Regions from separate parts of the Kutzneria sp. NPDC051319 genome, predicted to be linked through region 1. Evidence: riboswitches for the same ligand, from Rfam matches in the RefSeq annotation. Region 1 holds a riboswitch; each other region holds the start of a gene.
What was found. A riboswitch is a leader RNA that binds a small molecule or an ion and turns the genes downstream of it on or off. The one in region 1 is predicted to bind S-adenosylmethionine.
Positions count from the first base shown of each region.

Region 2: linked by a shared signal. The riboswitch ahead of AB0M73_RS26895 (GNAT family N-acetyltransferase) and the one ahead of thrC (threonine synthase) in region 1 are both predicted to bind S-adenosylmethionine.
Region 3: linked by a shared signal. The riboswitch ahead of AB0M73_RS19730 (aminotransferase class V-fold PLP-dependent enzyme) and the one ahead of thrC (threonine synthase) in region 1 are both predicted to bind S-adenosylmethionine.

Region 1 covers NZ_JBFBAM010000009.1:107,508-117,884, reverse strand. The annotation lists gene AB0M73_RS11600 (glycoside hydrolase family 3 N-terminal domain-containing protein) at 1-223, shown strand, start outside; gene rpsT (30S ribosomal protein S20) at 340-603, shown strand; gene AB0M73_RS11590 (hypothetical protein) at 664-3,336, opposite strand; gene holA (DNA polymerase III subunit delta) at 3,497-4,468, opposite strand; SAM riboswitch class I at 4,557-4,673, shown strand; gene thrC (threonine synthase) at 4,684-5,946, shown strand; gene AB0M73_RS11575 (cache domain-containing protein) at 5,943-6,647, opposite strand; gene AB0M73_RS11570 (GntR family transcriptional regulator) at 6,687-7,415, opposite strand; gene AB0M73_RS11565 (gamma-aminobutyraldehyde dehydrogenase) at 7,639-9,060, shown strand; gene AB0M73_RS11560 (ABC transporter ATP-binding protein) at 9,098-10,174, shown strand; gene AB0M73_RS11555 (ABC transporter substrate-binding protein) at 10,185-10,377, shown strand, end outside.
Region 2 covers NZ_JBFBAM010000030.1:3,236-13,612, forward strand. The annotation lists gene AB0M73_RS26880 (hypothetical protein) at 1-413, opposite strand, end outside; gene AB0M73_RS26885 (PadR family transcriptional regulator) at 419-739, opposite strand; gene AB0M73_RS26890 (hypothetical protein) at 936-1,424, shown strand; gene AB0M73_RS26895 (GNAT family N-acetyltransferase) at 1,474-2,052, opposite strand; SAM riboswitch class IV at 2,067-2,182, opposite strand; gene AB0M73_RS26900 (hypothetical protein) at 2,268-2,852, shown strand; gene mutM (bifunctional DNA-formamidopyrimidine glycosylase/DNA-(apurinic or apyrimidinic site) lyase) at 2,928-3,794, opposite strand; gene rnc (ribonuclease III) at 3,881-4,624, opposite strand; gene rpmF (50S ribosomal protein L32) at 4,656-4,838, opposite strand; gene AB0M73_RS26920 (DUF177 domain-containing protein) at 4,841-5,422, opposite strand; gene AB0M73_RS26925 (DivIVA domain-containing protein) at 5,692-6,417, opposite strand; partial or broken gene AB0M73_RS26930 (ribonuclease) at 6,538-6,624, opposite strand; gene coaD (pantetheine-phosphate adenylyltransferase) at 6,649-7,131, opposite strand; gene rsmD (16S rRNA (guanine(966)-N(2))-methyltransferase RsmD) at 7,162-7,719, opposite strand; gene AB0M73_RS26945 (hypothetical protein) at 7,730-9,418, opposite strand; gene AB0M73_RS26950 (hypothetical protein) at 9,415-10,347, opposite strand.
Region 3 covers NZ_JBFBAM010000017.1:106,669-117,045, forward strand. The annotation lists gene AB0M73_RS19715 (potassium/proton antiporter) at 1-400, shown strand, start outside; gene AB0M73_RS19720 (SRPBCC family protein) at 493-930, shown strand; gene AB0M73_RS19725 (hypothetical protein) at 938-1,213, opposite strand; SAM riboswitch class IV at 1,391-1,507, shown strand; gene AB0M73_RS19730 (aminotransferase class V-fold PLP-dependent enzyme) at 1,546-2,901, shown strand; gene lspA (signal peptidase II) at 2,958-3,479, shown strand; gene AB0M73_RS19740 (RluA family pseudouridine synthase) at 3,517-4,401, shown strand; gene AB0M73_RS19745 (AsnC family protein) at 4,542-5,489, opposite strand; gene AB0M73_RS19750 (hypothetical protein) at 5,619-7,277, shown strand; gene AB0M73_RS19755 (tetratricopeptide repeat protein) at 7,243-7,986, opposite strand; gene dnaE (DNA polymerase III subunit alpha) at 8,208-10,377, shown strand, end outside.

The DNA.
Region 1 (10,377 bases):
GCACCAGGCGGTCAGCCCCGTGCTCGTGCCGGACAAGCGGCTGGTCGGCTACGCCCGGGTCGACCTCAAGCCCGGCGAGTCCAAGACCGTCCAGGTCAAGTTCAACGTCAGCCAGCTCGCGATCACCCCGGGCGACGTGGACGCCGCTGGCCGGCGCGAGGTGGAGAAGGGCGCGTATGCCGTGGTCGTGGGCACCGCGCAGGCGCCGTTCACGGTGCGTTAGACTGGCTGTTCGTGTCGTGCGGCGTTCCGTCGTGGAGGAAGACCCGGTGCTGTCCCGGACCGGGTGCCGTGTGAAGTGCGACACGACCCAGACGCAGTGAACTGAGAGGCAGTCGCGTGGCGAACATCAAGTCGCAGCAGAAGCGGATCAAGACCAACGAGGCCGCTCGCCTGCGCAACAAGGCGGTCAAGTCCGGTGTGAAGACCGCCGTCCGCAAGGTCCGCGAGGCTGTCGCCGCCGGCGACAAGGACAAGGCCCTCGAGCTGGTCCGGGTCGCCTCCCGCAGCCTGGACAAGGCCGCCAGCAAGGGCGTCATCCACGCCAACCAGGCGGCCAACAAGAAGTCCGCGCTCGCCGCGGCCGTGAACAAGATCGGCTGAGCACGCCGCTTCGCACGAAACGCCCCGCCCACGCTTCGTGGGCGGGGCGTTTCGCTGGTGCTAGCCGCCGGTCACCGTGCCGGTGATCTCGGTGTGCAGGTTGATCTCCGGCGGGTAGGCCTCGACCTTCAGCCGCACATGCTTGTCCGGCCCGGCCGGGGTGTGGGCAACGGTCGGAATGGTGAAGTCGGCCGCGACCTGCCCGGCGAGCAGCAGCGGGGCCAGCCAGAACCCGGTCACCTGGGACAGCGGCCGGGCCGGCGCCGGGTCGACGCCCAGCGAGCGCAGCCAGGCCGGGTCCACGTCCGCGGTCGACAGCTCGGGCCCGGTCGCCGGGACCAGGGCGTCGCCGATCACGTAGATGTCCGAGTCGGCCGGCGCGGACAGTGAGATGTGCCAGTTCAGGGCGCCGCCGGCGGCCGTGGACGCGGTCGGCGCGACGGTCACCGTCGGCACCGGGTCGTCGTTGGTCACCGTCACGCCGCCCTGGTAGGAGCCGACGACGGTGCCCTTGGCCGCCTTGATCTGCGCGCCGACGGTGTAGTCCGCGCTCCAGCGGGTGTTCCCGACCACGATCGCGGGCACGTCCACCGTGTGCTGCCCGGGCGCCAGCGTCAGCGCCTGCTCGGTGTAGTTCCGGCCGCTCGCGTCGGCCCGGAACAGCTTGAGCGTGCCGCCGGCCTCGCCGGTCACCGTCACCGGAATCTGGTACGTCTTCGAGCCCGAGTCGCCCTCCGCGGCCTTGAGCGTGCCGAGGTCGACTCGGGTCAGCTTGGCCGGAGCCGGTTCGGGCAGGCCGGGACGCCAGCCGTGGGCGTCGAGCAGCCAGGCCTCGCCGCTGCCGGTGGTCGGCGCCAGTTCGAGCTCGGCCACCTGGAGCACCGGCGGCACCGGGACCCGCACTTCCTGGGCCCAGTACGAGAAGGTGCGGTCCTGGCCCGGCAGGCCGTCGAGCGTGATCTTGCCGAGCGCGGTCCGCCCGCCGCTGCTGTTCACGGCCGTGACGTCGAACGAGGTGCCGGCCGAGTTGGGCGGCACGATCATCCGCAGCGCCAGGGACTGGTTGCCGACCAGCAGCACCGGCTTCGGCGGCTCGATCACCGCCACCGTGCCGGCCGACGACCAGCGCACGTCGATCGCCTCGCGACCGGCCTCGGTCGAGGACGAGTTGAGCGCCACGGTGTGCGGCGACTGGAACTGGGCCCGCCCGGTCAGGCAGGCGGTGGCGGTGTTGATCTCGTCGCACAGCTTTCCGCTGCCGGAGATCTTGGTGTTCCCATCGGGGATCACCACCGGTGTGCGCTCCGCGCCGAGGGCCGCGCTCAGCACGTGAGCCGGGTCGGCCGACGGCGCCCGCACCCCGGACCCGTCCAGCAGCGGCTGCACACGCAGGTCGTGGTCGAGGAACAGGTGCGCGGCCGCGGCGACGTAGGTCGCTCCGACCGCCCGTTGCTGCGGCGCGGTCAGGCGGGCGGGCTGACCGGGGTCGCACAGCGGATTCGGCGTGGGGCCGGCGTGGTAGTCGTCGACCGACGGGGCGGTGGAGACACCGGGCGTCCACTCGGAGTTGAAGAAGTTGTGGTTGGCGCCGGCGATGTACAGGGCACTGTGCAACGCCTTGCCCTTGCTGACACCCCGGGTCGAGTCGACGTACTGCTGCCCCTGGAGGTTGTAGACGTCGCCGTCACAGGCGGGCAGGAAGGTCACCGACGGCACGTCCGGGGTCGGGTTCTGGCCGAAGATCGTCGGCGCGATGAACACGTTTCCACGGATCGTCCAGCGGACCGGGCCCGAGTAGCCCGAGTCGAACGGCGGCGGGGCCAGGCTGTCCAGCGCCGCCTGGTTGACGCCTTCGCCCCCACGGGAATGCCCGACCAGCAACACCTTCGACATGTCCGCGACGGGAGCGTCCTTGACGATCTGCGGCGCCGAGCCGCGACCAGAGCCGGCCCAGTCCGCCCAGTGCTCCAGGTGCAGCCGGACCAGTGAGGAGCGCGCCTGCGCGCCACCGTCGGCGACCTGGTAGTCGAGGGCGTTGATAGCGTCCGCGGAGATGGAGACCGTCACGTATCCCTGCGATGCCAACAACTGCTGGGTCTGGAGATAGCCGCGATAGCTCGGCACCGGCAGGGAGCCGGCCGGGCACGGCCAACCCACGGGATCGGCTTCGGGGTCGGTCGGGCTGTAGCAGGCCTGGTGCCGGCCGTGCAGGAACAGCACCAGCGGGCGGTTGCCCGGGGCGTTCTTCGGGGCCACGACGACGGCCTGCATCTCGGTCGACCCGTTCAGCCCGGGCAGCGGCACCGGGTCGAGCGTGTACTCGCCGGTGCTCGTCTGGTAGCGGCCGGGAGTGCCGGAGTCCACGGATCCCTTGGGCAGCAACGGCGGCAGCGCGGCCGGCGCCCGGGAGTCGGCCTTGGCCTTCGGGTCCGGGGCGTCCAGCCGCTGGCCGCCGGCCCGGACCTCGATCTTGCTCGGATCGCCGATCGCCTTGCCGGGCAAGGAGAACGTACGGTTGTCGCGGCTCGGGCTGGCCCGGCCCAGCAGCTTGCCGCCGGACCAGAACTCCACCGGCGCGTCGCCGGTCAGCGGCTTCGGCGACGTCCAGACAACCTGGCCGTCCACCACCCGCCAGCCCACGGCGCTCGGGGTCTCCGCGATTCGGGCCTGGGCCGTCGGCCCCAGGGCGATCACTGTGAACACGGCCAACAGCAATGGTAAGAGCTTGCGCATCCGACCTCTATCCGTGGTCGCGACCCTGGTTTCCCCCAGTCGGATCCCACGGGTCGTCGAAGCATCCCCGCCACGGTAGGAGATCGCTGCGCGTCGGCGCAGCGATTCGAGCAGAACTCGGCTCTCACCGCCCGCTCGCGCGTCGGCGCTGCCCGACCGGTCAGCCCATCTGGTGCGCCGCGACCACCTTGAGCACAGCCCGCTCCAACGCGTAGTCCGCGTCGGCCGCCACACCCTTCACGTCGGCGTTGAGCGCGGCCACGACCTGCATCGCCGCCGCCAGCCCGGCCGGCGACCAGCCGCGGGCCTGGCCCTGCGCCCGCTTCACCTTCCACGGCGGCATGCCCAGGTCGCCGGCCATCCGGAACGGGTCGCCGCGACCGGCCGAGGCCACCTTGGCCACCGTCCGCACGCCCTCGGCCAGCGCGTCGGCCACCAGCACGTGCGGCACGCCGAGCAGCATGGCCCAGCGCAGCGCCTCCATCGCGCCGGCCCGATCCCCCACGACCGCCAGGTCGGCCACGGCGAAGCCGGTCACCTCGGCCTTGCCCTGGTGGTAGCGGCGCACCGCCGCCTCGTCGACCTTGCCGTCGTTGTCGGTGACCAGCTGCGAGGCGGCCGCGGCCAGCTCACGCAGGTCGTTGCCGACGGTCTCGACCAGCGCCGCCAGCCCGGCCGGATCGATCTTGCCGCCGGCCCGCCGCACCTCGTCCTTGACGAACGCGTCCCGATCGGCCGGCTTGGTGATCTTCGAGCACTCCACCACCGCCGCGCCGGCCTTCTTCAGCGCGCCCGGCAGGTCCTTGGCCACCTTGGCCCGGCCGCCGCCGGTGTGCAGCACGATCAGCACGATGCCGTCGGACGGCGCCTTGGCGTAGGACAGGACCGCGTCGGCGATCTCCTTGCCCACCTCCTGCGCGCCCTCCAGCACCACCACGCGGCCCTCGGCGAACAGCGACGGGCTCAGCAGCTCGGCCAGCTCCGGAGGGGTGAGGTCAGTCACCCGCTGGCGGGTCAGATCGGCGGTCGGGTCGACCTCGCGGGCCTGCGCCAACGCGGCCCGCACGGCCCGTTCGACCAGCAGTTCCTCGTCGCCGAGCACGAGCAGCAGCGGTTCGGGGGCGGCACTCACCCGACCATCCTTCCACGTCCCGCATGGTGGGCGATTGAGTGGCGATGCCAGGTCGAGGTGCCGTACCGTGCAGGTCACAACTGAATACCGCTCATCCAGAGGGGCAGAGGGAACGGCCCGTTGAAGCCCCGGCAACCGGCGACGCACGCTTTGTGGTGCGTCGATCACGGTGCCAATTCCGACCCACACGTGGGAAAGATGAGGAGATACCTCCCATGACCTCGACCGTCGACGCCCGCACCGCCGCCGCCTTCAACCTCGGCCCCGCGCGTGCCCTGAGCTGTCGCGAGTGCGGCCACCAGATCCCGCTGGCCGCCGAGTTCGCCTGTAGCGAGTGTTTCGGCCCCCTCGAAGTGGCCTACGACTTCGGCCGGGTGCGCCGCGAGGACATCGAGGCCGGCCCCAAGTCCATCTGGCGCTACCGCAACCTGCTGCCCGTGCCCACCGACGTGCAGGCCTACCCCAACACCGACCCCGGCCTCACCCGCCTGGTCAAGGCCGACCGCCTCGGCGCCGCCCTGGGCGTGCGCAACCTGTGGGTCAAGGACGACACCGGCAACCCGACGCACTCGTTCAAGGACCGCGTCGTCGCCGTGGCGCTGGCCGCCGCCCGCCAGCTCGGCTTCAAGGTGCTGGCCTGCCCCTCCACCGGCAACCTGGCCAACGCCGTGGCCGCCGCGGCCGCCCGCGCCGGCTGGGAGTCGGTCGTGCTCATCCCGTCCTCGCTGGAGAAGGCCAAGATCCTCACCACCGCGGTCTACGACGGCGCGCTGATCGCCGTGGACGGCAACTACGACGACGTGAACCGGCTGGCCACCCAGCTCGCCGCCGAGCACGAGGACTGGGCGTTCGTGAACGTCAACGTCCGCCCGTACTACGCCGAGGGCTCCAAGACCCTGGCCTACGAGGTCGCCGAGCAGCTCGGCTGGCGGCTGCCCGGGCAGATCGTGGTGCCGGTCGCCTCCGGCTCGCAGTTGACCAAGGTGGACAAGGGTTTCCGCGAGCTGGGCGAGCTCGGGCTGGTCGACGCCACCCCGTACCGCGTGTTCGGCGCCCAGGCCACCGGCTGCTCGCCGGTCGCCTCCGCCTACAAGGCCGGCACCGACGTCGTGACGCCGGTCCGCCCCGACACCATCGCCCGGTCGCTGGCCATCGGCGCCCCCGCCGACGGCCCGTACGTGCTGGACACCGTGCGCCGCACCGGCGGCGCCGTCGAGGACGTCACCGACGAGGAGGTCGTCGAGGGCATCCGGCTGCTGGCCCGCACCGAGGGCATCTTCGCCGAGACCGCCGGCGGCGTGACCGTCGCGACCGCGAAGAAGCTCATCGAGACCGGCCAGCTCGACCCCGACGCCGACACCGTGCTGCTGATCACCGGCGACGGGCTCAAGACCCTCGACGCCGTGGCCGACCACATTGGGCCCAAGGCCACCGTGCCGCCCAACGCCGCCGCCGTCATCGAGGCCCTGGGTCTCTAAGGCATCACCAGCACTATCGGGGCGTCTCCACAGCGACGAACGCCGGCGCGCGCCTGTGCGCCGGCGTTCCACCACGCCGGCACGTCCGCGTCCCGCATCAGCGATCCCGTCGGCGATTTCGCGCTGTTGGAGACGATCACCCGGCCCTGGGCGTTCACGAGGGCCGCTCGCGATCCCAGGCTCCTGAGCTTCGGCTGCAGCACGTGCTCGAACTCCCGCACGAACACGTCCGCCCCCACCACTCCCGCGAACGCGCCGTTCCGCTGCGCCGGCACCGTGAACGTGAGTGTGTACTCGTCCGTGCAGAGGTAGTCCACGTACGGCCCGTTCACGTGCCGCCGGCCCGTGTCCCTTGACGCCGTGAACCAGGATTGCCTTGTGTAGTCCAGGAAGTTCGCGCTGCCCGGCTCCAGGCTGATGAACAGCTGCGCCGGCTCCGCGCTCGTGGCCGTCCACCACTCGAACCCGTACTCCTGGTCCGTCAGCACGTGCGGCGCCGCCACATAGCCCGCCCCGATCACCAGACCGCCCAGCGCGTCCACCACCTGCGGCCTGATGTGCTCCAAGTCCTCGGCTCTGGGCTCCGCCACCTCCACCAGCAGCGACTCCACCGCCACCAGCACCGGCTTCAGCCGGTCGAAGACGTTTTCCACGATCGCCGCGACCTGTTCGACGACCTCGTCACCAGCGTGAGAGCCCATGATGCCCACCTCGGCTGCGCGATTGGCCCGCGCTTAGGGTTACAGCAGGTTCAGGTGCATGTCCACGAGCCGGTCCACCGCTTCCAGGATGTGCTCCTCCGTCAGCTTCCGGGCCAGCTCCCCGTCCTGCCGCGCGATCGCCTCCGTGATCGCCCCGTGCTCCGCGTGCCCGTTGCCGCTCTGCGGTAGCCACAGCAGGCCGCCCTGCTCCCCCTGGAGCTGGATTTCTTGGTGGGTAAGCCTCGGCGACTGCGCCGCCGCCGCGACTTCGAGGTGGAACTGCCGCTCCGCCCTCGCCTGCCCCCGGCTGCCCTGGTCGTTCGTCGCAGCTCCGGCATTGCGCAGGTCTTCGGTCGCCAGCCACAGCCGCTCCACGTCCTCCGGCGAGCTCCGCTCCGCCGCCAGCCTCGCCGCCGCCCCCGCCACCGCCAGGTAGTGGTCCCCGATGTCCCTCAGCTCACTCAGCGACACCGCCCTCAGCCGCTGCTGCCACGACGCCGGCGCCTCCTGGTCCGGCGTGATCACAAAGCTCCCGCCCCCGCGCCCCCGTCTCGTGGCCACCAGGCCCTGCTGTCTCAGCGCCACCAGCGCTTCCCGCACCGTCACCGTGGCCACCCCGAACTGCCCCGCCAGCTCCGCCTCGCTCGGCAGCTGCTCCCCGTCCCCCAGCAGCCCCATCGAGATCGCGTCCGTCAGCCGCGCCGTCACCGCCTCCGCCCGCCCGAGGTCGCCCAGCGGCGCAAACACGTGCGACCTCGCCTGCCCCATGCCCACCCTCACCCTTTCGTCCTCCGACGCCCCGCCCGCGCATTCTCCCGCCGACCCCTTCACCGACGGGCCGAACACCCGCCCACCCGCGCTCCGCTCCCCCGCCTTGCCCAGCCGCTCTCGGCACCCTCAATCCTCCCCCAGACCCTTGCCATATGACATATGGACTCATATGTTTACGTCCATCCCGCTCCTCCGCCACCCGGGACCGCAGGGAGTCGCCATGCGACAGCTGCACCACTTCATCGACGGGGCCCAGGTCGACTCCGCCTCCGGACACCGCGCGGACGTCATCGACCCGGCGACCGGACAGGCGTACTGCACGGCGCCGGTGGCCGAGGCGGCCGATGTCGACGGCGCCCTGCACGCCGCGCAGGCGGCCTTCGACTCCTGGCGGGACACGACCCCGGCTCTGCGCCAACTGGCCCTGCTGAAGATCGCCGACGCGGTCGAGAAGCGTTCCGACGAGCTGGTCCGTGTGGAGTGCGAGAACACCGGGAAACCGTTGGCGCTCACGGCATCCGAGGAACTGCCGGTGGTCGTGGACCAGCTCCGGTTCTTCGCCGGCGCGGCCCGAGTGTTGGAGGGCAAGTCGGCCGGCGAGTACATGCCCGGGCACACCTCCTTCGTACGGCGGGAGCCGGTCGGGGTGTGCGCGCAGGTGACGCCCTGGAACTACCCGCTGATGATGGCGGTCTGGAAGATCGCGCCGGCCCTGGCGGCGGGCAACACGGTGGTGCTGAAGCCCGCGGACACCACGCCGGCGTCCACGCTGCTGCTGGCGGAGATCGCCGCCGAGCACCTGCCGCCGGGCGTGTTCAACGTGATCTGCGGCGACCGGGACACCGGCCGTGCGCTGGTCGGCCACGAGATCCCGGCGATGGTGTCGATCACCGGCTCGGTCCGTGCCGGCACCGAGGTCGCGAGCGCGGCCGCCGCCGACGTCAAGCGTGTGCACCTGGAACTGGGCGGCAAGGCCCCGGTCATCGTGTTCGCCGACGCCGACATAGAGGCCGCCGCCGAGACCATCGCGACGGCCGGCTACTTCAACGCCGGCCAGGACTGCACCGCCGCGACCCGAGTGCTCGTCGCCAACGAGGTGCACGACGACTTCGTCGCCGCCCTCACCACGCATGCCCTGGCGACCAGAACCGGCGGCCCCGACGACGCCTCCGCCGACTACGGGCCCCTCAACAGCGCCGGCCAGCTCGACCGCGTCGCCGGCTTCCTCGACCGGCTGCCCCCGCACGCGACCGTCCACAGTGGCGGCAGCCGCATCGGTGACAAGGGCTACTTCTACGGCGCCACCGTGGTTTCCGGTGTTCGACAGCAGGACGAGATCAGCCAGCACGAGATCTTCGGCCCGGTGATCACCGTGCAGCGCTTCGCCGACGAGGCCGAGGCCCTCGGCGCGGCCAACGGCGTCCCGTACGGGCTGGCGTCGTCGGTGTGGACCACCGACCACCAGCGGGCCATGCGCATGGCCGCCCGCCTCGACTTCGGCTGCGTGTGGATCAACACCCACATCCCGCTCGTCGCCGAGATGCCCCACGGCGGCTTCAAGAAGTCCGGCTACGGCAAGGACCTCTCGCTGTACGGGCTGGAGGACTACACCCGGATCAAGCACGTGATGAGCGCCCTGTAGGCCGTAGACCATCTCCGCAGAGCACCGGAGGCCCGCGATGCCCCACCAAGCCCCCGACGTCGCGCTCGGCGACCACCCGCCGGCCGCCTCCGCCGTGCCCGCGGTCCGGCTGCGCGGCCTGCGCAAGAACTTCGGCCCCGTCACCGCGGTCGACGGCGTCGACCTCGACATCCGACCGGGTGAATTCTTCGCCATGCTCGGCCCGTCGGGCTCCGGCAAGACGACAGTGCTGCGGATGATCGCCGGCTTCGAGCAGCCCACCGACGGCACGGTCGAACTCGGCGGCCAGGACGTGAGCCGACTGGCGCCGTTCGACCGCGACGTGAACACCGTCTTCCAGGACTACGCCCTGTTCCCACACATGAACGTCGCCAGGAACGTCGAGTACGGGCTGCGGGTCAAGGGCGTGCCCAGGGCCGACCGCCGGCGCCGCGCCGCCGACGCGCTCAGGTCCGTGCGCCTCGACGACTACAGCCGGCGCCGACCGTCCCAGTTGTCCGGTGGCCAGCGCCAACGCGTCGCGCTGGCCCGCGCCCTGGTCAACCGGCCCAAGGTGCTGCTGCTCGACGAACCGCTCGGCGCGCTCGACCTGAAACTCCGACACGAAATGCAGGGCGAACTCAAGCAACTACAGAGAGATGTCGACATCACCTTCGTGTTCGTCACCCACGACCAGGACGAGGCGCTGACCATGAGCGACCGGATCGCGGTGTTCAACGCCGGCCGGATCGAGCAGGTCGGCACCCCGCAGGAGGTCTACGAGCGGCCGGCGACCGCGTTCGTCGCCGGCTTCGTCGGCCCCTCCAACCTGCTCGGCGGGCGCGCGGCGGAGACGGTGATCGGCATGGCCGGGCTGTTCAGCATCCGTCCCGAGAAGATCCGCATCGACGGCGACCTGGCCCGCCCGGCCGGTCCCGGCGAGACCGTCGCCACCGGCGCCGTCACCGACGTGGTGTACGCCGGCGCGACCCTGCGCTTCGAGGTCGCCCTCGACGCCGGCGGCCGGTTGTCCGTGGTGCGGCAGAACACCGACGGCGTGCCCGGCTTCACCGACGGCCGGGTCCGCCTGACCTGGCGGCACGAGCACAACTTCCCGGTCACCGGTAGCGAGTGAAAGGTCGATCATGAAGAACACGGCGCTGTTGGCCGGACTGCTGGCGGCGGGCCTCGTGCTCACCGCGTGCGGCACCACCAGCGGCAATACGGCGGCGAGCGGCGGCGGCACCGCCTTCACCCCGCCGTCGCTGCCCGCGCTGGGCAAGCTCGGCGCGGGCGAGGGTCAGCTGTCCGTGCTGGCCTGGCCCGGCTACGCGGAGA
Region 2 (10,377 bases), on a different contig from region 1:
ACCGCGCGCATGCCGCCCGGGCCGCGGATCAGCAGCGGCAGCGAGATGGCCAGGCCGATCAGCCCCGACAGCGCGAACAGCGGCACCAGCACCTGGGCGCGGTAGGCGCCGACGATCACCGCGCCGGCCAGCAGCATCGCGCTGGCCGTCATGACCGTCAGGCCGGCCAGCCCCAGCACCTCGACGCCGTCGCCGCGTTCGGCCGTCAGCTGCTGCGTCGGCTGCTCCGGCTCGGGCGGCGGCGGGTAGCCGGCCGCCGAGCGCAGCTCCGCCGCGTACGCCTCCGGGTTGCCCAGCCGCAGCTCCAGCTGGTCCTCCCCGTGTTCGCGGGCCAGCTCGCGGACGTGCTCCTCGGTGTCCTCCAGCAGCTCGTCCACCTCGGCCGGCGGCAGGTCGGACAGGGCAGCCCGCATCCGCGTCAGGAAGCGCTCAGTAGTTGATCCATCGTCTTCGCGAACGTCCGCCACGTCCTGCACGACTCCTCCAGTCGAACGCGTCCCGACTCGCTGACGCGGTAGTACTTGCGGTGCGGTCCCTCCTCGCTGGGCACGACGTAGGAGGTGAGCAGGTCGGCCTTGTACAGCCGGCGCAGCGTGCCGTACACGGACGCGTCGGCCACCTCGTCCAGGCCGCTCTGCCGCAGCCTGCGCAGCACGTCGTAACCGTAGCCGTCCTCCTCCCGGAGCATGGCCAGGACCGCGAGGTCAAGGACGCCCTTGAGCAGCTGGCTGGTGTCCAACCGATCCTCCCGGTGATGCGCTGTGCCCACTATTACGCAATGCGCACTACTACGCAAGTCGGAGATGCCGGCACGGGAGGACTCCTCACATCCGGCGTTGTCCGGACGTTGATGTCCGGCGCCGGATCCCCGGCGCCGGACAACCCGTCCTCGCTACACCGGTGGTCAGCACACCAGCTGTCTACGAGGGGAATTCATGTCCACCATCTCCCGGCGGTCCGCCGCCGTCGGCGTCGCGTCCCTGGCCGCCATCGGCGCCCTGTTCGCCGCCGCCGTGCCCGCCTCCGCCGCCCCGGCCGCCGCTCAGTCCTGCGCCGTCAACCTTCAGACGCACACCACCGCCTGCGGCGCCGGCGAGTCCCAGGCCAAGCAGCTCGCCGCCGTGCCCGCCGCCTCCGTCCTCGCCGTGCGGCTCTACGACGGCTACAACTACACCGGCACGTCCTGGGACTACTACGTGCCCAAGGCCTGCACCGCCGGCTACGACGGTGAGTACGGCCTCGCCGACCTCGGGCCGGCCAGCAACAAGGCCAGCTCGGTGCACACGTACAACCACTGCGACGTCCACCTGCACGACCCGCTCAACTACGGCAACCCGCACTCCGTCTGGATCGACCAGGCCCCCGACCTCCGCACCATCGGCGACGGCTGGAACAACCGCGCCAGCTCCATCGGCATCTCCTGACGCATCACCCATGCCGCCGTGGATCCAGGGGGTCCACGGCGGCTGCGTGTCAGGGGCTTTCTTCGAGCAGGCGGGAGGCGTTCGGCCAGGCCATGCGCAGGGTGGGAGGGCCGTTGAGGCGCCATGGGTTGTCGCCGGGCGGCGCCGGGAGCGTCTCGACGCAGGTGCCGCCGCGAGCGACGTAGAAGTGCTGGGCGGCGGTGTTCTGCTGGAGCACCCACAGATACATGGCCTTGCCGGATGCCCGGTCGACCACGGCTTCGGCCGCACGGGTCAGGAGTTGGGTGCCGAGGCCGGCGCGGCGCTGGTCGTGGCGGACGTGGAGGTTGTCGACGAGGCTGCCCCACTGGGGATCGGCGTCGAAGACGACGTGGATGAAGCCCACCAAGCGGTGGTCGTGCTCGGCGAGCACGGTCTCGCTGTTGGTGGGCGAAGCCAGTCGGGTCGTCCACACGGCGCGGCGATCAGCCATGACGTCGCCGTCGAGGTATGCGTCGGCGTAGGCGCCACGGTAGAACCGGCGCCAGCTGTCGGCGTGGAGCTGCGCCACCTGGCCGGCATCGGCGGCCCCGGCGGGACGGAACAGCGGAGTTTCCCCTTGCAGGACAGTGTTTTGGTCAGCGGGCATGAGCAGCTCCGTCGCTTCGCGGCTTGCCCGACGCCGGTGCGCCGAGCCCGGTCCTCACCCGGAGCACCCCGCCCGCGAACGCCGGGGTTGCCGGCCAGCAAGCCGGGGCTGAACGCTGGCACTCATGACCTGGCGCCGAAATTAGCACCGGTGATCCACCGGCGCCACGGCCTATTTCGGCCACGGGCGGCGCGGTGTGCTGCAAGACTGCAGGCATGACCGAGGACTTGTTCGTACAGCAGGAAAAGCTCCAGATCGAGGCGCACGCCGTGTGCACCGACCTGAACATCGACGCCCTGCTGGCCGAGTTCGGCGACCCGGTGCACACCGGCAGCTCGGTGCTGGGCCTCATGGTCAAGCGGGACGTCGACATCACCGTGGCCTGCCCCAAGCTGGACACCGGGGCCGTCGCCCGGCTCGGGGCCGAGATCGCCCGGCACGAGCGGATCTGGAAGGTCCAGTTCCGCAACGACACCGGCCACTGGAACGTCGAGCCCGAGCAGTACCCGGACGGCCTCTACCTCGGCCTCGGCTACGGCTCCGCCGAGGGACAGCGCTGGAACTTCGACATCTGGTTCGTCGACGAGCCGTCACGCATGCCCGACCTCGACCACGTCAAGACGCTGCCACCCCGCCTGACCCCCGAGACCCGCCGCGCCATCCTGGCCATCAAGCACGCCTGGGCCGACAATCCCGCCTACGGCAAGACGGTGCGCAGCTACACCATCTACTCCGCCGTCCTCGACAACGGCGTCCGCACCCCGGCGGACTTCGACGGCTGGCTGGCCGATCGCGGGTAGCTCGTGGTGCGGCCACCGGCGGCAGAGTCGCGAGGCCCCGCCGGTGCTTCGCCCGGTTGCCGGAGGCGGCGCCATTTAGATACGCGGATTCTTGGGCATTGGCTGGCATTTCGGGCAGGAGTAGGAGGAGCGGTTCATGAAGGGGTCGCGGCGGATGACGCTGCCGCAGCGGCGGCAGGCGCGGCCCTCCTGGCCGTAGACGGCGAGGGCGCGGTCGAAGTAGCCGGACTGGCCGTTGACGTTGACGTACAAGGCGTCGAAGGAGGTGCCGCCGGCGGCGAGGGCCTCGGTCATGACGTCGGTGGCGGCCGAGAGCAGGGCGGCGGCCTGGGGGCGGGTGAGCTTGTCGGTGGGGCGGGCCCAGTGCAGCTTGGTGCGCCACAGGGACTCGTCGGCGTAGATGTTGCCGACACCGGACACGAGGGTCTGGTCGAGCAGGGCGCGCTTGACGCCGGTGCGCTTGCGCCGCAGGGCGGCGACGGCGGCGTCGGGGTCGAAAGCGGGATCCATGGGGTCACGGGCGATGTGCGCGACGGGGGCGGGCAGGGAGGCGCCGTCGACCTCGACGAGGTCGGCCAGGGCCAGGCCGCCGAAGGTGCGCTGGTCGACGAAGCGGAGCTCGGGGCCGCCGTCGTCGAAGCGGAGCCGGACCCGGAGGTGCTTCTCGTCGACGGCGTCCTCGGGCTGGACGAGCATCTGACCGCTCATGCCGAGGTGGGCGATGATCGCCTCGGAGTCGTCGAGCTCCAGCCACAGGTACTTGCCCCGGCGGCCGGCGGCGACGATCGAGCGGCCGGCGAGGCGGTCGGCGAAGTCGACGGGCCCGGGCACGTGCCGGCGGACGGCCCGCAGGTTGAGCACCTCGACGGCGGTGACGCGCCGGCCGGTGACATGGGCGTCCAGGCCTCGGCGCACGACCTCGACCTCGGGCAACTCCGGCATGTCCATCCTTCCCAGGAGAACCCAGAAGGGGGCATTCCTGGCGTGAGACGCCTGGAATGCCCCCTTCCGGGCACCACTTCGACAGATCAGCCGGTCGCGTCCTGCGCGCGCGGCCCTTCCGCCTTGAGCGTGGTGTAAGCGGCCTCGGCCGCCTTCTGCTCGGCTTCCTTCTTCGTTCGGCCGCCGCCGGAACCCAGTCCCCGCCCGCCGACATAGACGGTGGCGGTGAACTCCTTGCGGTGATCGGGTCCCTCGTCGTCCACCCGGTACTCGGGCACGCCGAGTCCGTGGGCGGCGGTCAGCTCCTGGAGGCTGGTCTTCCAGTCCAGTCCCGCGCCCTTGAGCGGCGCGGCCTCCAGCAGCGGGTCGAACAACCGGTGCACAAGGCCCCGGGCAACGTCGATGCCATGGGCAAGGTAGACGGCGCCGATCATGGCTTCGAGACCGTCGGCGAGGATGCTCGCCTTGTCCCGGCCACCGGTCAGCTCCTCGCCGCGCCCCAACAGCAGGTGCGCACCGAGGCCACCGTCGCTGAGGTCACGAGCGACGCCGGCCAGCGCCATCATGTTCACCACGCTCGCTCGCAGCTTCGCCAACTGCCCTTCGGGCAGGTCGGGGTGTCTGCGATAGAGGTGGTCCGTCACCACGAGTCCGAGGACGGCGTCTCCGAGGAACTCGAGACGCTCGTTCGGCGGCAGGCCGCCGTTCTCGTACGCGTAGGACCTGTGAGTGAGGGCCAACACAAGAAGCTCGGGGTCCAACTCGACACCCAGTGCCTCAAGTAGCAGGGCCCGATCTGGCGCCGGGCCCCGTGATCCCTTACCTCCCACCGCGCTCAGCCTTCTCGCCGGGAGGTGGCGGTCAGGCCGGCTGGACGACCTGGCGGCCGTCGTACTGGCCGCAGGCCGGGCACGCGATGTGCGACAGCTTGGGCTGGCGGCAGGCGCGGTTGGAGCAGGCCACCAGGTTCGGGGCGACGGCCTTCCACTGGGCACGGCGCGTACGGGTGTTGGAGCGGGACATCTTCCGCTTCGGGACGGCCACGACTAGCTCTCCTCCTCGGTCCCGCCGAACTTCTCCTGCAGAGCAGCCCAGCGAGGATCAATCGTCTCATGCGCGTGGTCGGGGCCCAGGTCGGCCCACTTGACGCCGCACTCGGCGCACAGTCCACGACAGTCCGGCGAGCACAGCGGAACCTGCGGCAGCGCGAGCACGACCGCGTCGCGCACCACCGGCTCCAGGTCGAACAGATCGTCGACGAGCCGTGAGATCTCGTCTTCGTCCGTGGTCGCCTCGGTCGCGCTGTCCGGATAGGCGAACAGCTCGGTGAAGCGGACCTCGACCGTGCCGGACAACGGATCAAGACACCGCGAGCACTCCCCGACCGTCTCCGCCGTGGCGGTCCCGGTGGCGAGCACACCCTCCACTACCGACTCGACCAGCAGATCCAACACGACCTCACTGCCCACCTCGACCCCGATGACGTCCGGGTAGCCGAAACCACCCGGTGCCGGAGCCACTCGGTGGTAGCTGCGGCTGGAGCCGGGTCGGCGGCCGATGTCCCTGGTGTCGATAACCCATGGGCCGGCCATCTGCTGGGTGCGCGCGTGTGATCGTTGCTTAGGCATGGTGGTTGTGTCGCTGGTGGGGTGACTTACCGTGGCCAGCCGGTCAAGAGTACTCAAGAAGAGGGCCAGAAGGAAAATCGCCTGGTCAGTGCCTATGCCGCGCGTTCCGCGCGGGGTGAGGCCGCTCGAACCCAGCGCCTTCGCTTGCCGACTTTAGCCCGCCGCGTCGGCTCGGGTGGCGGGGCACGTCGGGTGGCGGCGGGCGAAATCCGCCCACCGCTCCAGGCGCCGGCGCGGCCTCGCGACTCCAGGTCGGGGGCCGCGTTCGGTCAATCCCGGGCGTAGTCGAACGGGGCCGCCGAGGAGGCGGTGCTGGACATGGGGGCCCGCAGGCTGGCCCGGCCCTTGCCGACGGTGCGCAGGGTGTGGGCCAGCAGGTCCTCGAAGTCGGCGAGCTTGGCGTCGACGTAGGCGTCGCACTCGCCGCGCAGGCGGTTGGCCTCGCCGCTGGCGGCGTCCAGGACGCGCGCGGACTCGGCGTGCGCGGCCTGCACGACCTCGGTCTGCTGGACCAGCCGGTGCTGCTCGTTGCGGCCGTCCTCGACGGCGCGCTCGTAGGAGGCGCGGCCGGCCTGGACCATGCGGTCGGCCTCGGCGCGGGCCCGGCCGGTGAGGTCCTCGTACTCGTGCCGGCCGGCGGCGGCGACCCGCTCGGCCTCGTTCTCGGCCTCGGCGACCATGCGCTCGGCGTGCGCGCGGGCGTCGGCCACCATGCGCTCGGCCTCGGCGCGGGCCTCGGCCAGCATCCGCTCGGACTCCTCGCGGGCCTTGCCGACGCCGCTCTCGCTCTCGTGCTGGGCCTTGGAGATCATGCTGTCGCGGTGGTCGAGCACGTCCTGCGCGTCGTCCAGCTCGCGGGGGATGGCGTCCCGGATGTCGTCGAGCAGCTCGAGCAGATCGCCTCGGGGCACGACACAGCCGGAGGTCATCGGCACGCCGCGCGCTTCCTCGACAATCGTGACGAGTTCGTCGAGGGCCTCGAACACCCGGTACACGTCGCACTCCTCATCGGCTATACGGCTGGCAGTCTCCAGTCTGCCCGCTCCACCGCCGCCGCGCCGGGAGATCGGGGCGTGTCCGGCGCCCGATCTTTTCGACCGGGCGCCGGCGCGGGCTCACTGGTCGACGTTGACCAGGGAGAACGTCGCGTAGTGGTGGCCGGTGCAGAAGTGCTCGCCGGCGGAGCCGGTGACGACGCGACGGGCGCCGTTGACAGTTCTGCGCGTTCAGGCCCGCTCGGCCAGCCGCGCCGTCAGCCGTTGGTGGACGAGTTCGGGCAGCAGGTGGGCGACGTCGCCGTGGTAGGTGGCGACCTCCTTGACCAGCGAGCTGGACAGGAAGCTGTACTCCGGGTTGGTCGGCATGAACAGCGTCTCCACCCCGGACAGCCGGTGGTTCATCTGGGCCATCTGCAGCTCGTAGTCGAAGTCGCTGATCGCCCGCAGGCCCTTCACGATCGCCTTGACGTCGTTGGCCCGGCAGTAGTCCACCAGCAGCCCGTGCCACGAGTCGACCCGCACGTTGGGCAGGTGCGCGGTGACGTCGCGGATCATCTCCATGCGCTCGTCGACGGTGAACATCGTCTTCTTGCTCTTGTTGATCATCACCGTAACGATGACCTCGTCGAAGACGTCGGCGGCCCGGGTGACGATGTCCAGGTGGCCGTTGGTCACCGGGTCATAGGAGCCGGGGGAAACCGCACGCCTCATACGGCGGACCGTAACAGGGATGCCGGCCGATCACCGCGTGGCGGCGATCACGGCCCAGTGCAGGGTGGTCTCCCCGTATTTACGGCTGCGCGCCGGCTCGATGCCCTCGGGCCAGCGCGGATCCTCGCCACGGGTGGACCGCTCCACCACGAGGGTCGCGTCCTCGGCGGCCCACGACCGCAGGGCCTCCAACACCTCGGCCAACTCCTGGTCTCCCAGGGCGTAGGGCGGGTCGACGAAGATCACGTCGTACCGGTCGCCCGGCTTGGTGGCCAGCACCGACTGCACGGTGCCGTGCCGCACGTCCGAGCCGGGCAGCCCGAGGGCCTTGGTGTTGCGGCGCAGGATGTCGGCGGCGCGGCGGTCGGACTCCACGAAGGTCGCCTTCACCGCGCCCCGCGACAGCGCCTCCAGCCCCAGCGCGCCGGATCCGGCGTACAGGTCGAGGACTTTGGCCCCGTTCAGGCCCACGGCCGCCTCCAGGGCGCTGAACAGTGCCTCCCGCACGCGGTCCGAGGTGGGGCGGGTGCCGCTGGGCGGCACCTCCAGCCGACGTCCCCCGGCCGCGCCGGCCACGATCCTGGTCACGCGTCCATGGTTACGTATCGGACTTCGCGCCGCCGAGGTAGCCCAGGCCTTTGGCCAGCCGGATAGCGGCGGCGCCCGCGGCGAACGCGCCCCAGGCCGGGAGGGCGAAGTGCAGCAGGGCGTGTCCCACGTTGTCGCTGGTGACCAGGGCCGCGGTCGCCACCAGGGCCAGCACCGGGCAGAGGACCGCGACGAGGGCGAGCACGAGCTTGGCCTTGAGCGGCGTCTTGACCTTTATCACCGGCGGCGGTGCGGCCGGGGCCGGCCGCTGCGGGATCCGGTCGGCCGCGCGGGCCGGCTGCCGGACCATCAGCTCGTCGGCGATCTTGCCGTCGAGACGGGTGATCGCCCGCTCGGGGATGTCGTACAGGGTGGGCTCGATGCTGATGCTGATCCCGTCCGGGCCGACCAGCCGCCGCGCGCCGTCGGGCCAGCGCTGCATCAGCACGCACTCGCGGTACTTCACGGTCAGCACGCCATGCGGGGAGGTCACACTCACGCCGTCGTGGCCGAGGACGAGCACGAAATCGCCGTTCTGGAGCGACGGGTACTGCTCGCCGACGACAGCCTTGTCCGAGAACATCGGGGCCTCGGCGAAGCCGGCCCAGTCGGCCCGGCCGCCCCGGGGGACCTGCAACAACAGGGTGTCCATCAGCTGCCCGGCCACCTCGCCGAGATCGTCGACGGTGACGGCGGCCAGCTCGGCGCGGAACTCCTCCAGCGTGCAGCGGGTCCGGCCGTAGAGGATGTCGATGGCCTCGGTGAACAGCAGCGCCCGCGCCGCCTCCGGCCGATCGAGCGAGGTGGATGCCTTGTCCCGCACCGTTTCCAGCTCGTCGACGTCGAAGCGGCCGGCCTGCAACGCGGCCAGCACGTCGATCAGTCCACCCAGGACGGCGTCCTGCTTCTCCGGCAGCGCGTCGGCCATCGCGGTGATGGTGGCGTGCGAGCCGTCACGCGGCACGTACGCGGCGGCGATGGTGTAGGAGTTGCCGTCCTCGGTGCGCAGCGCCCGGAACAGGGCCCGCTCCAACACCATCGCGAACAGCGACGCCCGGGCCGACCGCTCCGTGACCGCGCTGAAGCTGATCTTGCCGCCGCCCTCGGCGAAGTACGCCGGCGTGGCCGGCAGGGCGGAGGTGATCTCGGGCAGCGGGTGCGGGGATCCGGACGGCAGCGTCAGGTTCAGCCCCTCCGGCACCTCGCCGGAGATCCACAGCACCGCGTTTTCCCGCGTGAACCGGGTCGCCGCCCAGTCCCGCACGTCCTCGTCGGTGATGGCCTCCAGGCCCCACTCCGGATAGCCCGCCGCGCCGAAGCCGACCGCGCCGTAGCGCCAGACCAACAGGTTGTCGTGCGGGCGGCCGGCCTGCTCGGTGCGCAGGATCGTCTTCTCCGTGGCGATCCGCTCCAGCGGCAGGTCACGCAACGAGTCGCAGACGTTGGTCAGGTACGTCACCACGGCCTGCTCGCTGCCGCTGGTGTAGAAGTGCGTGGTCGTGATGCCGGTGGCCGCGTTGGCGTCGTGCTCGATCAGGCCGTGCCGGTGCAGCGCCAGGTGCTCGATCAGGTGGGTCAGCCCGCGCCGGGACAGCGGCTCGTCCGCGCAGCCGACCCGGAACACCAGCCCCGCGACGAGCGGCCCGTTGCCCGGCGCGACCAGGGTCCTGATGCCGCAGACCTCGGTTTCCTTGATCACTTCGCACCGCCGAGCGCCTTGTCGCGCATCCGCCGGAAGAGGGCCTCGGGTGTGCCGGAAGCGCTCTGCCAGGGGTATTCGCTGAGCGCCTCGCCGAGGGCGGTGAAGTGGACCTTGGCCCGCTCCTGGTCGCCCATGCGCCCGAACAGCAGGGCGTAGACGCCGTGCGCGGTGGGCCAGTGGTAGCCGCCGGCGAAGTCCGGGTGCAGCACCGACTTCTCGGCCGACTCGATGATCTCCCGCTGCACGGAGACCTGTCGCAGGTAGCGGCCGGCCTCCGGGCCTTCGAGCTCGAAGTAGTGCTCCAGGTGCGCCTCGGCCATCACGATCGGGCTCAGCGAGCCCGGCGGCGCCGCGTCCATGCACTCCCGGCCGAACGCGTGCAAGACTTCCCAGTTGCCGCCCCATTTCGGGCACAGCTGCTGGAGCAGCCGGCCCTGCGCGGTGAAGCAGTGCGGCGCGGACCGGGCCAGCCGGTCGTAGCGGCGGCGGGACTCGCTCTGTCCCATTTGCAGGCCCAGCGCCGTGTTCAGGCGCAGGCACCAGGCCACCGCGTCGGACGGGTCCTCCGCGGTGAGCTTGATCAGGATCGGTTCGGCGACGCGCAACTGCTCGTGCATGCCCGCGAACTGGTCCCGGCTGACATGGGTGGCCCGGTAGCCGGACCGGATCTCCCACGCCTTGGCGATGCGCCGGGACGCGTGCAAGCGGCGGGCCAGCGGCGTCGGCGGCAGGGTGGCCAGGAAGTCCTCGGCCCCCTCGACTCCCCCGACCACGTTCACGGCGAAGGCCGTCATGTCGACGTCGGACAGGCCGGCGAAGAACAGCTCGATGGCCGTCCAGTCGGCGGCGCGCACCGCTTCGCGCAGCCCGAGGAGCTCCGGAAAGGCCGCCGCCTGGTCGAACGGGCGGGCCGAGGGCTTGATCACCAGCGAGACAATAGATGAAAACTCTTCATC
Region 3 (10,377 bases), on a different contig from region 1:
CGTGCTCGTGGTCGTGCTGACGTTGATCCAGGGCGGCACCCTGCCCCTGGTCGCCCGATGGCTCGGTCTCGTCAAAACCGGTGACACACAGGAGATCGAAGTCGACTCCGCGCCGCTGGACACCCTGGGCGCCGAGCTCTTGCAGGTGCGGGTGCAGCCCGGATCCAAGCTCCATGGCGTGTATCTCTCGGAGCTCCGGCTGCCGGTGGGGGCCACCATCAGCCTCATCGTCCGTGGCGAGGCCGGTTTCACGCCCAAGTCGACCACGCGGCTCCAGGAAGAGGACCAACTCCTCGTCGTGGCCACCGACGACGCCCGCGACGCCACCGAGCGCCGCATCCGCGCCGTCGACCGCGCAGGCCGTTTCGCCCGCTGGAAGGGCGAATCGGGGCGAGACTGAACCCCCGCGAGTCCCGCTCTCCGACACACCGAAATACGGTTTCGCGCACACCTACGAGGTAACCCCGGGCGGCGCGGGAGCGACAAACGAGCATGGCCGTCGACGTCCGGACCGAGATCGTCATCGACGCCCCGCTCGCGCGGGTCGCCGACTACGCGGCCGGCCCGGGCAATGCCCCGGAGTGGTACGTCAACATCCGCTCCGTGCGCTGGGAGACCGAGCCGCCGGTGGCCGTCGGCTCGCGGGTGGCCTTCGTGGCGCGGTTCCTCGGCCGGGAACTGGCCTACACCTACGAGATCGTCGAACATGAGCCCGGTTCACGGCTGGTCATGCAGACCGCCCAGGGGCCGTTCCCGATGCGGACGACCTACACCTGGGAGGCGGTCGGGCCCACGCGGACACGGATGACGCTGCGTAACAGCGGGTCGCCGTCCGGCTTCGCCACCGTGGCCGCGCCGATGATGGCGATGGAGATGCGCCGGGCCAACCGCAAGGACCTGGCCAACCTGAAGACCCGGCTGGAGTCCTGACGCGGGATCAGCTCAGGGTGCCGGCGAACAGGGCGCGGTGCACCGCCAGGTAGGCGGGGCAGGGGAACGCCGGGCGGGGCTGCCACCAGTGGTCGGGGCGGCAGGCGCCGCAGCGGCCGGCCGGGTCCGGGGAGTGCTCGCTGAGCAGGGTGGCGACGGCGTCGACGACGCGGGGGAGCTGGGCCCGGGTGACGCCGCTGACGATGCGGTCGTCGGGATCGAGGGCGAGGTCGGCGAGCATCGCCAGATGGCGACTGAGCTCGTCGTCGAGCTCGCGGAACATGACTACCTCCGGGCGGTCGGCCACACGTGGTGCGCCGCCGAGTCTGCGCCGGGCGGGCGGCAAATGGACCGGGCCTTCACCCCTCCGGGAACAGAAACACCCGTTAGTGACGGCTCTCACGATGTGAGAGGACGTCTCGACGGATCCGCGCACGGTCGGTTACCGTGGTCGACGTTAGGTCATGAGTGCCAGCGTCAAGCCCCGGCTTGCTGGCCGGCAACCCTCCTCCGCGGTGGGGTGCCCCGGGTGAGGACCAGGCCCTGTCGCACCAGGCGACAAGGGCAAGCGCGGACCCGGGTGCAGTGCGGGTCCCTGACCCGAGGAGCACCCCCGTGACCATCGCGATCCCGCCGGCCCGCAACACGGACAAGACCATCCCGACCGTGCCGGCAGTGGTCGGGGCCCGCCTGTCCGTGCCGCTGGTGACCGGAGACCGCGTCACGTACGCCAATCTCGACCACGCGGCCAGCGCCCCGTGTCTGGAGCAGGTCCGCGACGCGGTGGACGAACTGCTGCCCTGGTACGCGAGTGTGCACCGTGGCGCGGGATTCGCCTCGCAGGTGTCCACAAAGGTCTATGAGCAGGCCCGGAACACGTTGCGGCGCTTCGTGGGCGCCCGTAGCAGCGACACGGTGGTGTTCACCCGCAACACCACGGACGCCCTCAACCTGCTGGCGAAGTCGTTGCCGCGCCGCACTTCCGTGGTGCTGTTCGACACCGAGCACCACGCGGCGCTGCTGCCCTGGCGCGGCCCGAACGTCCGTCGCATTCAGACTCCGGAGTCGGCGGCCGCGGCCGTGCCGGCGCTGGAGGCGGCGCTGAAGCTGTGCCCGGAGGGCCCGCGCCTGGTCGTGGTCACGGGGGCCTCGAACGTCACGGGCGAGCTGTGGCCGGTGGCCGAGCTGGCCCAGGTGGCCCGGCGCTTCGGGGCGCGCATCGCCCTGGATGCCGCGCAGCTCGCGCCGCACCGCCCGGTGGACATCAAGGCCCTCGACGTCGACTACGCCGTGCTGTCGGGCCACAAGCTGTACGCCCCCTACGGCGCCGGCGCGCTGATCGGCCGGGCCGACTGGCTGCAGGCGGCCGAGCCGTACCTGGTCGGCGGCGGCGCCACCAAGAGCGTCGTCGACTGGGGCGACCACCTCGGCGTCGCGTGGTCGGCCGTGCCGGAGCGGCATGAGGCGGGGTCGCCCAACGTCGTCGGCGTGCACGCGCTGGCCGCGGCCTGCGACACGATCACCCGCCACGGCTGGGACCGCATCGTCGCCCACGAGCAGGCGCTGCTGACCCGGCTGCGTGAGGGCCTCAAGACCGTCCCCGGCCTGCACGAGCTGGCCATCTTCCAGGGCGACAACGACCGCGTCGGCGTCGTCAGCTTCACCGTCCACGGCCACGAGGCCGGCCTGATCGCCGCCGCGCTGTCCGCGGAGTACGGCATCGGCGTCCGTGACGGCGCCTTCTGCGCGCACGTGGCGACCCGGCGCCTGCTGGAGCGCGTGGAGGCCACTGAGCAGCGCGCGCTGCGGGCCAGCCTGGGCCTCGGCAGCACCGTGGAGCACGTGGACCGTCTCGTCGCCGCGCTGCGTGAACTCGTCACCAACGGGCCGAAGTGGACGTACGTGCAGGAGGACGGCAGGTGGGTGCCGGCCGACGACAACCGGCCGCTGCCGCCCTTCGTCGCCGCCTGAGGGACAATGGCCCGGTGAGCACCGAGCCCAACACCGAACCGGTCGCGGCGCAGCGGCTGCTGCCCCGCCGGATCGGCATGCTGGTGACAGCGGCTGTCGTCGCCCTGGCGCTGGACATCGTCACCAAGGCACTGGTCGTCGCGAACCTCGAGGGCAAGCCGCCGCTCGAACTCGCCGGCGGCCTGGTCTACCTGGACGTGATCCGCAACCCGTACGCCGCGTTCTCGCTCGGCGTCACGGGCATGACGTGGGTGTTCAGCGTGATCTGCGTCGGCGTGCTGGCCGCGATCGTCTGGGTCGCGCCCCGGCTGCGCTCGCGCGGCTGGGCCGTCGGCCTCGGCTTCGTGTTCGGCGGCGCCCTCGGCAACCTGCTGGACCGCATCTTCCGGGCCCCCGGCGCGCTGCAGGGGCACGTCGTCGACTTCATCTCCGTGTTCGGGCCCAACGCCCAGTACTTCCCCGTGTTCAACTTCGCCGACTCGGCCATCTGCGTCGGCGGCGCGCTCATCGTGCTGATGGCCATCCTGGGCCGCGACTACGACGGCCGCTCCACGCGAGAGGCCAAGACCAGTGAGTGACCTTCGCGAGCTGCCCGTGCCCGACGGCCTCGACGGCATGCGCGTCGACGCCGGCCTGTCCAAGCTGCTCGGCCTGTCCCGCACCACCGTCGCCACCCTCGCCGACTCCGGCGACGTGGTGGTCGACGGCCGCGCCGTCGGCAAGTCCGACCGCCTGATCGCCGGCTCGTGGCTGGAGGTCACGCTGCCCGCGCCCGCGCAGCCCGTCACCGTGCAGGCCATTCCCGTCGAGGGCCTCGTCGTGCTGCACGAGGACGACGACGTGGTGGTGGTCGACAAGCCGGTGGGCGTGGTCGTGCACCCCACCCCCGGCTGGACCGGCCCGACCGTGCTCGGCGGCCTGGCCGCCGCCGGCATCCGGATCTCCACCTCCGGCGCGGCCGAGCGGCAGGGCGTGGTGCACCGGCTGGACGCCGGCACCACCGGTGTGATGGTCGTGGCCAAGAGCGAGCACGCTTACACCGTGCTGAAGCGGGCGTTCAAGGAGCGCACCGTGGACAAGGTCTACCACGCGCTGGTCCAGGGCCATCCCGACCCGACTCGCGGCACCATCGACGCGCCCATCGACCGGCACCCCAAGCACGACTACAAGTGGGCCGTCGTGGCCACCGGCCGGCCCAGCATCACGCACTACGAGATGCTGGAGGCCTTCCGCGCCGCCTCGCTGCTGGAGGTGCACCTGGAGACCGGCCGCACCCACCAGATCCGTGTGCACTTCTCCGCCCTGCACCACCCCTGCGTCGGCGACCTGACCTACGGCGCCGACCCCGTGCTGGCCAAGCGCCTGGCGTTGACCCGGCAGTGGCTCCAGGCCAAGTCCCTGTCCTTCCACCACCCGGCCGACGGCCAGTGGGTGACGTTTGAGAGCCAGTACCCGGACGACCTGCGCATCGCCCTCGACCGCATCCGCGCGGAGAGCTGACCCCGCCTTTTTCTCACGTGAGTGGCTCATTTCGCTTCTGACGCCACTTGAGCCACTCAGGTGGGGAACAAGGGCTACGTGAGTGGCTCATTTTCGCTCAGAAGCCGCCTAAGCCACTCACGTAGCGAAAAAAACAGGGGTTAGAGCTCGATCTCCCAGGTGAGGGAGTGGGCGGGGTCGTCGGGGCGGGGGCTCCAGCGGACGGAGGTGAGCTCCGTGGAGTCCGGCAGCACGTAGACGGTGTGGCCGCCGGCGGTCTCGCCCGGCTGGACGCCGATGCGGTGGGGCGGGCGGGAGGACAGGGACACGGGGGCCTTGGAGACGGTCTGGCCGTCGGCGGCGATCAGCAGCAGGTAGAGGTCGGGCAGCGAGGAGAACGGCACGGTGCCGCGGTTGGTGAGCTCGGTGTGCACGACCACGGCCCGCTCGCCCTCCTGGAGGCGGTAGCCGGCGGCGGTGAAGAGGAAGTCGGCGGGGTCGACGACCTCGACGAGCTGGATGGACAGCTGCTCGCCCTCCAGGCCCACGGTCTGCTGCGAGGTGCCCACGGTGAACTTGGGCGGGGGCACGGGCTCGGCCTTGACGGTCTGCTCGTCGCCACGGGCCCACGCCGAGGTCTGCGGCGGACCCCAGGTGCCCCCGGCGGGCTGCGGCACGGGGGCCGCGGGCTGCGCGGGCGTGGGCGCAGCGGCGGGCTGCTGCGCGGGGAACGGCACGCTCTGCGGCGGCGGCGCGTACTGGGGCGGCGGGGCGTACTGCGGCTGGGGGTGCTGCTGCTGGTACTGGGGCTGCGGCATCTGCTGCTGGGGCGGGGCGTACTGAGGCTGCTGTTGGGGCTGCTGCTGGGGATAGCCCTGCGGCCACTGCTGCTGCGGCCGGCTCGCGGCGGCCAGCGCGGCCCGGATGCCGTTGGGGTCGCACTCCACGCCGACCAACAGCGGCATGCCCTGCGCGGACAGCGCCACCAGGCGCGCGGCGGCCTCCCGAGGGTCCATGCCCAGGCGCGCTGCGACGTCATGCACCGCGGCCCGACCCATCTCGGCGATCAGGGAGAGCAGACGGAAGTCGACAGGATCCGGCACGGCCACGCCTGGCACGCTACCCGGTCGACCCGCGCACCGTCCGTCCCGGTGCGTCGCATCCGCGAAGATCACCTGCCCGGTGGGGTAACAGTGCCGGAACCTGGACGTAAAAGGGGCTTCCTACCGTCGGGTGCCATGACCATCACCGCGCCGAAGACCGGGCCCAAGCGCCGTTACGCGTGGCTCGCGGCCAACGAGGGCAGCGAGGACTTCTCGCTGCGCTACGCCGCCCAGTCCTTCCGCCGCTGGTCCCCGTTCGCGGTGGCCGGCACGGCGCTGGGCGGCATCGCCTACCTGGCCGACTTCGCCATCGGGGCCAGCATCGTGATGCTGCACGGCTTCTCCTCGGCGGCGCTGGCCATCGGCATCGCGGCGGTGGTCATCTTCCTGACCGGCATCCCGATCGCCACCGCCTGCGCCCGCTACGGCGTGGACATGGACCTGCTGACCCGGGGCGCCGGCTTCGGCTACTTCGGGTCCACGCTGACCTCGCTGATCTACGCCAGCTTCACGGTGATCTTCTTCTCGCTGGAGGGGTCGATCATGGCCCAGGCGTTCCAGCTGGCCTTCGGGCTGCCGCTGGCGCTGGGCTACCTGCTGACCACGCTGATCGTGCTGCCGTTCGTGCTGTTCGGGATGCGGGCGCTGGCCCGGCTGCAGGCGTGGACGCAGCCGGTGTGGCTGGCCGGCCTGGTGCTGCCGTTCGTCGTCGTGCTGGCCACCCACCCGGAGCGGTTCGGCCAGTTCACGACGTTCGGCGGCGGCCTGTCGCTGACCGGGGTCGGTCTCGGGGCCGGCGTGGCGCTGTCGCTGATCGGGCAGATCGGGGAGCAGGCCGACTACCTGCGGTTCATGCCGGCCAAGACCGAGGCCAACCGGCGGGCCTGGTGGGCGGCCGTGATCGCCGCCGGGCCCGGCTGGGTGGTGCTGGGGGCGCTCAAGCAGCTGGGCGGCGCGTTCCTGGCGTTCTGCGCGTTGGGGGCGATCGGACAGTCCGCCGTCCTGGAGCCGATCGCCCCCTACGTGGAGGCCGTGCGCCCGGTGCTCGGCGCCGTCACGCTGCCGCTGGCCGCGCTGTTCGTGGTCGTCTCCCAGATCAAGATCAACACGACCAACGCCTACTCCGGGTCGCTGTCGTTCGCCAACTTCTTCTCCCGCGTCCTGCACCGCCACCCCGGCCGCGCCTGGTACGTGCTGGTCAACTGCGGCATCGCGCTGGCCCTCATGGAGTTCGGGGCGTTCGCGTTCCTGAACAACATCCTCGGCTTCTACTCCAACGTGGCCATCGCGTGGATCGGGGCCGTCGTCGCCGACCTGGTGATCTGCAAGCCGCTGGGCTGGAGCCCGCCGTACATCGAGTTCAAGCGGGCCTACCTGTACGCCGTGAACCCCGTCGGCTTCGGCTCGATGGTGCTGGCCTCGCTCGTCTCCGTCGTCGCCTACTTCGGCGCTTTTGGGCCGATCGCCGCCGCGTGGAGCCCGTTCATCGCGCTGGTGCTGGCCATGGTCGCGGTGCCGGTGATGGCCAAGCTGACCGGCGGCAAGTACTACCTCGCGCGCCCGAACCTCGTGTCCGGCCCCGAATCCGGTGCGGTCGACCTCACCGCCACGCACGTGTGCGAGGTGTGCGAAGACCCCTTCGAGCTGCCGGACATCGTCGACTGCGTGCACCACGGCGGCGCCGTCTGCTCTCTGTGCTGCACGCTGGAGAGCGCCTGCGGCCAGGCCTGTCAACAGTCCGGCCCGGTGCTCGTGCCGCTCAGCGCTCCAGCGCCGCGAGATTCCGCGCCGTGACGGTGACGCTGTGGTGGTCGGCGGGGTAGACGCGTTGGAACACCAGTAAAGCCTGGCGGTACAGGTCCTTCGCCTCGTCGAACCGGCGCTGGCCCACCAACAGCGACGCCAGCGCCGCGCGGTCGGCCGCCACGATGGGGTGATCGGGGCCCAACGCCCGTTCCCGCAAGGCGACCGACCGCCGCGCGTGGAGTTCGCCCTCGGCGTGCCGACCGCGTGAGTGCTCGATGCCGCCCAGGTTGTGCCACACGGCGGCGGCCTCGGGCTCGTCCGGGCCGATGAGCGCCAGCGCCTCCCGGTACACCCGCTCCGCGTCGTCGTAACGGCCCGCGCACTTGTGCACGATGCCGAGGCCGCACAGCAGGCTCGCGGTGTCCTCCTCGGCCAGCGCCAGCGCCGACAGGTACAGCCCCTCGGCCTCGTCGAGACGGTCGCGGATGCGCGCCATCACCGCCAGGCTGGCCAGCGCGTGCACCCGCAACCGGCCGTGCGGCGGCATGTCGGTGAGCGCTACCGCTTGTCGCGCATGGTGTTCCGCCTCGTCGTACTGCGAGAGCCGCTCGTGGATCGCGCTCAACGCCACGTGGATGTTGGCCGCCTGCGCGGAGCCCGGCTCCGCCTCGGCCAGCGCCCGCTGCGCCGGTGCAAGCGCTGCCACTGCGTCCCCCGCGTCGAACCTCCGCCGCGCCGTGGCCAGGAGATCGTCCATGGCCGGCATGCTCACCAAGACCGCGCCCGGGCGGAAGGGGGCAGGCCCCTAGACGCCCGTGACCTCGTGTTCGCCGACAGTCGCGAATGCCCGATGCTGAGCTGGGACTTTCTGTCCAGTGGAAGTAGCGGAGAGTAGTCCGTGTGTCCGATGCCGGCGGGGCGCGGGTGAGGAGGCAAGATAGGCGGGCACGTCGCTGAGCCCAGGGGAGGCCGTCACCAATGTCCGACTCGTTCGTGCACCTGCACGTGCACACCGAGTACTCGATGCTCGACGGAGCCGCCAAGCTCAAGGACATGTTCGCCGAGTGCACTCGGCTGGGCATGCCCGCGGCGGCGATCACCGACCACGGCAACATGTACGGGGCCTACGACTTCTTCAGGCAGGCCACCGCCGCCGGGGTGAAGCCGATCGTCGGCATCGAGGCGTACATGGCGCCGGGCTCCCGACATGACAAGCGGCGCATCACCTGGGGCGAGCCGCACCAGAAGAACGACGACGTGTCGGCCAGCGGCGCCTACACGCACCAGACGATCTGGGCGGCCAGCAACGAGGGCCTGCACAACCTGATGCGCGCCTCCAGCTACGCCAGCCTCGAGGGCCAGCTGGGCAAGTGGCCGCGGATGGACCGGGAGCTGCTGGCGGCCAACTCCAAGGGCCTGATGGCCACCACCGGCTGTCCGTCGGGCGAGGTGCAGACCCGGCTGCGGCTGGGCCAGGACAAGGAGGCCCTGCAGGCCGCATCGGACTGGAAGGACATCTACGGCGAGGGCAACTTCTTCGTGGAGCTGATGGACCACGGCATCGAGATCGAGAGCCGGGTCCGCGACGGCCTGGTCAACGTGGCCCGGCAGCTGAAGCTGCCGTTCGTGGTGACCAACGACTCGCACTACACCTACGACACGGATCGGGACGCCCACGGCGTGCTGCTGTGCGTGCAGACCGGCAAGACCCTCCAGGACCCGACCCGGTTCAAGTTCGACGGCACCGGCTACTACCTGAAGTCGCCGGAGGAGATGCGGGCGATCGACTCCTCCGACGCCTGGCAGGAGGGGTGCCGCAACACGCTGTTGGTGGCCGAGAAGGTCGACACCACCGAAATGTTCAAGTTCCACAACCTGATGCCGCGGTTCCCGATCCCCGAGGGCATGACCGAGGACGAGTACTTCAAGCAGCAGGTGTGGGCCGGCATGGAGCGCCGGTTCCCGGGCGGCATCGACGAGGAGCACCGCAAGCAGGTCGAGTTCGAGATCGGCGTCATCCTGCAGATGGGCTTCCCGGCCTACTTCCTGGTGGTCGCCGACTTCATCATGTGGGCCAAGAACAACGGCATCCGGGTCGGCCCGGGCCGTGGCTCCGCGGCAGGCGCGCTGATCGCCTACGCGATGGGCATCACCGACCTCGACCCGCTGGCCCACGGCCTGATCTTCGAGCGCTTCCTCAACCCCGACCGCGTCAGCCCGCCCGACATCGACATCGACTTCGACGAGCGCCGGCGCGGCGACGTCATCCGGTACGTGACCGAGAAGTGGGGCGAGGACAAGGTCGCCCAGGTGATCACCTTCGGCACCATCAAGGCCAAGGCGGCCATCAAGGACTCGGCCCGCGTGCTCTACGGCCAGCCCGGCTACGCGGTGGCCGACCGGATCTCCAAGGCCTACCCGCCGGCCGTGATGGCCAAGGACATCCCGCTCAACGGCCTGTTCGACCCGCAGCACAAGCGCTACGGCGAGGCCACCGAGATCCGCGCGCTCTACGAGCAGGACCCGCAGGTCAAGGAGATCATCGACACCGGCCGCGGCCTGGAGGGCCTGATCCGCAACGCCGGCGTGCACGCCTGCGCGGTGATCATGTCCGCGGAGACGCTGACCGACCACATCCCGGTGTGGAAGCGGCCGCAGGACGGCTCGATCATCACGCAGTTCGACTACCCGACCTGCGAGACGCTCGGCCTGCTGAAGATGGACTTCCTCGGCCTGCGCAACCTCACGGTCATCGACGACACGATGAAGAACATCACGCTCAACGGCAAGACCCCGCCCGACCTGGACACCCTGGCGCTGGACGACAAGAAGACCTACGAGCTGCTCGGCCGGGGCGACACGCTGGGCGTGTTCCAGCTGGACGGCGGGCCCATGCGGGACCTGCTGCGCCTGATGCGCCCGGACAACTTCGAGGACATCTCCGCAGTCGGCGCGCTCTACCGGCCGGGCCCGATGGGCGCCAAGTCGCACACGAACTACGCGCTGCGCAAGAACAAGCAGCAGGAGATCACGCCGATCCACCCGTCGCTGGCGGAGCCGCTCAAGGACATCCTCGGCACGACCTACGGCCTGATCGTGTACCAGGAGCAGGTCATGGCCATCGCGCAGAAGCTGGCCGGCTACACGC